2 regions of the Mycobacteroides stephanolepidis genome follow, and region 1 is predicted to be linked to the other one. Evidence: riboswitches for the same ligand, from Rfam matches in the RefSeq annotation. Region 1 holds a riboswitch; the other holds the start of a gene.

Region 1 (3,402 bases):
CACAGCGGCTGCCGTACGACTGAACCCAGCCGTTCTGGGTGGCAAAGAATCCGTCGAGCTGCTCGGCGAAGTACTGCACCATGTCGTTGCGTTCCGGCTCGCCATGGACCAATACGTCCAGGCCCAGCTTCTCCTGTAGCGCAATAACATCGGCAACCTCGGCACGCATCCGCCGCACGTACTCGGACTCGTCGATCTCGCCCTTGGTCAGAGCCTGACGTGCCTTGCGAATCTCGACGGTCTGCGGGAACGATCCGATGGTGGTGGTCGGCAGCTCGGGCAGCTGCAGCCGCTCATCTTGACTGCGGCGACGCTCGGCGGCATCCCCACGTGAAATACCAGCCGCCAGAATCGAATCCAGGCGTGCACGGATCTGGCCGTTGTTCAGACGCGGATCCGTCTTGCGAGATTCGACAGCCGCATTCGATGCCGCGAACTCCGCGGCGTCGCGCGCCCCGCCCAGTGCCCGCGCCAGCACCACAACTTCCTTGACCTTCTCGTCTGCGAAAGCCAACCAGCTGCGCAGCTGGTCATCGAGTTCGGTTTCCGGCTCCAACGAGTAGGGCACATGCAACGTCGAGCAGGACGTGGACACTGCCACGGCACCGGCGGATCCCAACAACGTCCCCAGGGTGCCCAGCGCGGACTCCAGGTTGGTACGCCAGATGTTTCGTCCGTCGACAACGCCCGCGACAACGGTCTTTCCGGCCAGTTCCGGCACCAAGGCCACGCCCGATGCGGACCCGTAGACCAAGTCGACGGCAATCGCCTCGACGGGGGTACGTGCCAGCGCCGGCAGCGCGGCACCGAGGTCCCCGAAGTAGGTGGCGACCAGGATCGCGGGGCGATCGGCCACCGTGCCGAGACGGCCATACACCTGCTCGGCCAGTTCGGGACCATTCGGCAGGATGTCGGTGACGAGCACCGGCTCGTCGATCTGCACCCAGCCGACGCCTGCTTCGGCAAGCTGCACCAACAGCTGCTCGTACAGCGACACCACCTCGTCGAGCCGTTCGATGGTCGCCGGGGCGCCGTCGACTGACTTACTCAACGCGAGGAAGGTGATGGGTCCGACGACGACCGGACGTGCCGGAATACCCAGCGCCTGAGCTTCTTTCAGCTCTCCGAACAGCTTGGTCGGGTTCAGCTCGAACTTCGTGTCCGGCCCGATCTCCGGCACCAGGTAGTGGTAGTTGGTGTCGAACCACTTGGTCATCTCCAGCGGTGTCACGTCATCATTACCGCGAGCGGCGGCGAAGTAGCGGTCGAGGTCATCGGCGATACCGGCGACACGGGGTGGGAGGGCTCCCAGCAGCACCGCGGTGTCCAGCACCTGGTCGTAGTACGAGAAGGTGTTCACCGGTACGGAATCGAGCCCGGCGGCCGCCAATGCGGTCCAATTGTCGCGCCGAAGCCCTGCGGCGACAGTTTCGAGCTCGGTACGGCTGGTACGTCCGGCCCAGTAGCTCTCGGTAGCCCTCTTGAGCTCACGCCGCGGGCCGATGCGCGCGGATCCGAGCGTGGTGGCGGTCAAAGGTTGAGCAGTCATGAATTAGTCCTTCATCAACAGCGGGGTAGCCACCGCCCGGGGACGAAGAACCGAGCACGGAACCACCGCAACAGATATCTGCTCGGTGAAACCGCTTCGGCCATACGCCCATTCCGCGAGGCGATGATCCGCCGGGTGCGGCGCACCCGGCACAGCTGGCAGGTCTTCGGACTTACAGGCGTTACCCGGACTCAGGTTTTCCTACTGGTCGCCGCTTCCCAGGCTTCTTGGTGCTCAACCCAGTGCATATGACGACTGTCGTTCCTGCATACCGCTGCGGGACAGTCCCGGATTCTCACCGGGTTCCCTCTTGTGCCGGGCCCGAGGGTCCAGCACTCGATGCTGGTACCGGCTCGGATCAAACCCGTGCCACTACCAGCAGACCAGCTGCATTTCTCATCATATGCGCGCTATCCAACACAAATATTAGCGACTATTCTCTAATATTGTGATCACCTTGGACCAGGCTCAGCGGGTGCTCGATGCGCAGCCCTTCAGCCGACTCCTCGGCGCATCCGTGTGCCGGGTCGATGAGTCCGGAATCCGGCTCGCTCTTGATATCCGCGACGAGCTACGGCAGCAGAACGGGTTCATCCACGGCGGCGTATTGAGCTATCTCGCCGACAACGCCATCACCTACGCTTGCGCCCTTGGTTTGGGTGCAGACATTGTGACCAGCGGATACACCGTCGAGTACGTGTCCCCCGCGGGCGATGGGGTACGGCTACTCGCCGACGCCTCCCTGGTGAGCACCGGCCGCACGAAGGCGCTGGGCCGCTGCGAAATCTCCGTCGAAGGCCACGACGGCACGACCAAGCTGGTTGCGGTCGCTCAGGGCACGAGCATGGTCCGGCGCCGTGGGGCGTAAACCGCAGTACACCGCGGACGACATCCTGGACGCGGCGCTGGCACTGGTGACCTCGGGCGGCCCGTCAGCGGCCACCGCCGCCGCCATCGGACGCGTCCTCGGGGCACCGTCGGGTTCGATCTACCACCGATTCGCCAGCCGCGATGAGCTCATGGCCCGGCTCTGGCTGCGATCGATCGCCCGCTATCAGAACGGGATACTCGCGGCCCTGTGCCTGTCGGATCTCGACGATGCACTTACGGCGACCATTGACCACGCCTTCGATTGGACGACGGCGAACCGCAACGAGGCGCAGCTGCTGCTCCAGTACGAGAAGGCCGACTTGGTCGCGCACTGGCCCGACACCCTCGCCGCGGAGCTCACGACACTCAACTCGCGGGTCCGCACGGCGTTGCGCGAGTACACCGAGCATCGGTTCGGCGCGATCACTCCCGAGCTGATCGACAAGACGATGTTCGCATTGATCGACATGCCGTACGCGGCGGTGCGCCGTCATCTGCCCGATAGGGGCGTGCCCGCACCGTGGCTGCGCGAGTTCGTCCGGGCCAGCGCCCGGGAGCTCCTCGCCCGCGAGAGTTAGACCGTGGCGTACTTCTGACGCAGAGCCTTCTTGTCGAGCTTGCCCAGCGCGGTCAACGGCAGCGAGTCGGCGACGATCACATGTTTGGGCGACTGCACCGAACCCTTGCGGTCCTTGACCGCGGACTGGATCTCGGACGTCATCTTGGACACCGCGTCGCCGCTGCGGTCGGCATCCGCGCGCAGCACCACGATCGCCGTCACTGCCTCGCCCCACTTCTCATCGGGCACCCCGATGACCCCGACCTGCGCCACCGAGGGGTGCTCGGCGACAACGTCTTCCACCTCGCGGGGGAACACGTTGAAACCACCGGTGACGATCATGTCCTTGGTCCGGTCGACGATGAACCAGAAACCGTCTTCGTCCTCGCGTGCGACATCGCCGGTGCGCAGCCAGCCGTTCTTG
Region 2 (3,402 bases), 730 kb from region 1:
CGACGTCTCGATCCTGTCCGGCGTCGATGAAGTAGCCGGCCATCCGGTCCTGCAGGCCGAGCGCGAACAGGAGTTCGGTAACCCCGGTGTCATTGCTGACGGCTCGGGTGACTGGCACCGAAACGTCCAGTGGTGCACCGCAGTTCTCGACGGCCACCCGCGCCGTTCCGGGGCTTTGTGCCTCGATGGTCGCGCAGCTTGCCGACAGTAACGACATCGCGACCGCCAAACCGGTGAGTGCCTTCATTCCTTATCCTGCCTCTCTGGCTGAGCATCGAAGATGATCTGTGGGACGCCGCTTCGTGGATGGGCGATGACGTGGCAACCGATGCCGAACCAGCGGCCGATGGACTCGGTGGTGATCACCTCGTCGGGTGATCCCGACAGCACCACGTGTCCCTTGGCCATGATGTGGATCGTGTCGCAGTACTGTGCCGCGAGATTGAGATCGTGTAGTGCGGCGATGACGGTAATACCCAGTGTCCGAGCCGAACTGAGTATCGAGTATTGATGGCGCACATCCAGATGATTCGTCGGCTCGTCTAGCACCAGGACGCGCGGCTGTTGTGCGAGAGCACGGGCTATGAGAACTCGCTGACGTTCGCCACCCGAGAGGGAACTGAACTTGCGGTGGGCGAGGGCCGTCACGTCCGCCGTCTCGGTGGCCTCCGCGCAGATGCGGCGGTCCAGTTCGGAGGTGCCGCGCAGGGACGTGCCGTGCGGTAGCCGGCCGGTGGCGATGACTTCGGCGGACGTGAAATCAAAGTCCAAGGACATGTCCTGGGTGAGTGCCGCCACCTGACGAGCGTTCTCCCGCATGCTGATTGCCCGCACCGACACGCCACTGACCGTGACGTCACCGGTGGCCGGGGCAAGGGCGCGATAGAGGCAGCGCAGGGTCGTCGACTTACCACTGCCGTTGGGGCCGACGATGCCGACAAATCCACCGGCCCCGATCTCGAGGTCGATGTCGGAAACGATCCGAGTACCCCCGATATCGACCGAGACATTCCGGTAGGTGACGTCCATCAGCCCACCGCTCCTGCGGACATCGCACGGCGACGCATCAACCCGACGAAGACGGGTACTCCGACTGCCGCCGTGATCGCCCCCAGGGGCAGTTCTTGCGGCGGAATCGCGGTCCGTGCAACGAGGTCGGCGGCCACAAGGAAGCATGCGCCCAGCACCGGAGCCACGATCAAGACCCGCCGATGATCCGCCCCGACCAGCAACCGCGCCGCGTGTGGAATGACCAGCCCCACGAATCCGATTGCTCCGCAGATGGATACAAAACATCCGGTCATGGCGGCGGACAGCACGAACAGCGCCACCCTGAAGCGGCCGGCGTGCAAACCCAGCGACGCGCTCACCTCGTCACCCATGGCGAGGGCGTTGAGCTGGCGTGCGAGCCCTGCAACGCACAGGAAGCCGATCACGGTCGCCGCGAGCGCTACCGGCACCTTGTCCCATGACGACGCCCCCAAGCTGCCGAGCAGCCAGAACATCACACTGCGCGCCGCTTCGCCGTTCGGCGCCAAGAACACCAGCACGGTTGTCACCGCGGACAGGCCATACCCCACCGCAGTGCCCACCAGTACCAGCCGCAGAGGTATCAGACCCTGTGGGGTACGGGCGATTTGGTAGACAAGCGCGGTTGCTGCGAGCGCCCCCAATGAGGCCGAAAGTGAGAGTGCGTACACGCCGAGGGTGCCGAGTACTCCGTAGACCACGACCGCGGTGGCCCCCACCGAGGCGCCCGAGGAGATGCCCAGAACGTACGGATCGGCCAGTGCGTTGCGGACCATGGCCTGCACGAGCACACCCACCACGGCCAGCCCCGCACCGACGAGGATCGCGAGAATCACCCGCGGCAGCCGGGACTCGACAACGATTCGGTAGTTCGCGGCGTCGGCGGCCGGCACCGAGCCGCCGGTCGCACCCGCCCAGAGGAAATGCAGACAGTCGCGCCATGGCACGTCGGCGGTGCCGAAGGCGAGTGCCGTCACCGACAGCAGCAGTAGCGCTGCCAGACCGCCGACCGCAGCCAGGAACACCGGCCGTCCGCGCTGTGCTGCGAGCATCGATCTTCCTGTGTCGTCGGGTCGCCGACACTTCGGGCATGACGGATACGCCACGTAGGCATTACCCACCAGGCGGGCCCTCGGCACTGGCGAATGACCGCACCAGGAGGTGCGGCCGCGTTGGCAGGTCTTCGGACTCGTGGACTCGAGGCTCATCTACGAGCCTCACCTACCGGCGGCCGCTTCCCGGGGCTTAACCCAGTGCTTCTAGTGCCGCTGTCGTTTCCACATACCGCTGCGGGGCAGTTCCGGATTCACACCGGATTCCCTCTTGCGATCTCCAGGAGCGCTTCTTTGTGCTCGTGGAGAAACCAACGCGAGGCCAAAACTATCACTCGAACGCGCAGACCAGCCGCGTCGACTAAGCTCAGTTCGTCCTTCGACAGGACGGGAACCTGGTGTGATCCCAGGACGGTCGCGCCACTGTAAAAGTCAGACCCCGACCTGTCGATTCCAGAAGACGACGATCGGACCCGGGACGCGGTATCCCGAAAAGGAGCAACATGGCACACACAACGTCCGCCAGCCATCCGGTTGCGGTGTCGATTCCCCAGGCTGCGCTGTGGTTGAGCGTGACCACCCTCTTCGGGCTGCTCGCCTATTACTTCATCGGCATCGACCAGGGTGCGGTGTCGATCTTCGGTAGCGATATGCACGTTCACGAGTTCGTGCATGACGCCCGCCATCTGCTCGGCTTCCCCTGCCACTAGCAGCGGGCCGAATACATGGAAAAGTCAATAATTCTGCGCGGCTTAGGCTTCGGCGCATGGGGTGGATTGCTGTCCTTCATCTTCGGATGGATCTTCGTCGAGCCCGTCATCAACAGGGCCATCTCCTACGAGGAGGGCCGAGGCGAGGCGCAGTCCGCACTCGACGAGGCGGCCGGTGTCCACGCCCGTCATGAGGGTGCGGAACTGTTCAGCCGTCTCGCGCAGGCAAATGCGGGCTTGGCACTCGGTGTCATCGGATTCGGAATCGCGATGGGCGCACTGTTCGCGGTGGCCTATGTGGTGGCGATCGGGCGCGTCGGCAACCTCAGTCCGCGTGCGCAGGCGCTAGCCGTCGCCGGTGGTCTGTTCCTGGTGTTGTATGTGGTGCCGTTCCTGAAGTTCCCGGCCAATCCGCCTGCGGCAAGCGCCGAGGGCACCATCAAGGAGCGCACCGGGTACTTCGTGCTGATGATCGTGGTCGCGGCGATCGCACTCGCGGTGGCGCTATGGGTGGGCCGAAAGCTCTCCCAGCGCGTGGATACCTGGACGGCCACGCTCGCCGCCGCCGCGGTGTTCGTCGTGCTGGTCGGGCTCGTCATCGCAGTTACGCC

The links. A riboswitch is a leader RNA that binds a small molecule or an ion and turns the genes downstream of it on or off. The one in region 1 is predicted to bind cobalamin.
Region 2: linked by a shared signal. The riboswitch ahead of MSTE_RS02525 (FecCD family ABC transporter permease) and the one ahead of metE (5-methyltetrahydropteroyltriglutamate--homocysteine S-methyltransferase) in region 1 are both predicted to bind cobalamin.

Annotation. Positions count from the first base shown of each region.
Region 1 is NZ_AP018165.1:4,759,249-4,762,650, forward strand. It holds gene metE (5-methyltetrahydropteroyltriglutamate--homocysteine S-methyltransferase) at 1-1,549, opposite strand, end outside; cobalamin riboswitch at 1,690-1,917, opposite strand; gene MSTE_RS23615 (PaaI family thioesterase) at 1,998-2,417, shown strand; gene MSTE_RS23620 (TetR/AcrR family transcriptional regulator) at 2,407-2,997, shown strand; gene fadD8 (fatty-acid--CoA ligase FadD8) at 2,994-3,402, opposite strand, start outside.
Region 2 is NZ_AP018165.1:495,836-499,237, forward strand. It holds gene MSTE_RS02515 (ABC transporter substrate-binding protein) at 1-247, opposite strand, end outside; gene MSTE_RS02520 (ABC transporter ATP-binding protein) at 244-1,029, opposite strand; gene MSTE_RS02525 (FecCD family ABC transporter permease) at 1,029-2,081, opposite strand; cobalamin riboswitch at 2,187-2,412, opposite strand; gene MSTE_RS02530 (CbtB domain-containing protein) at 2,585-2,791, shown strand; gene MSTE_RS02535 (CbtA family protein) at 2,807-3,402, shown strand, end outside.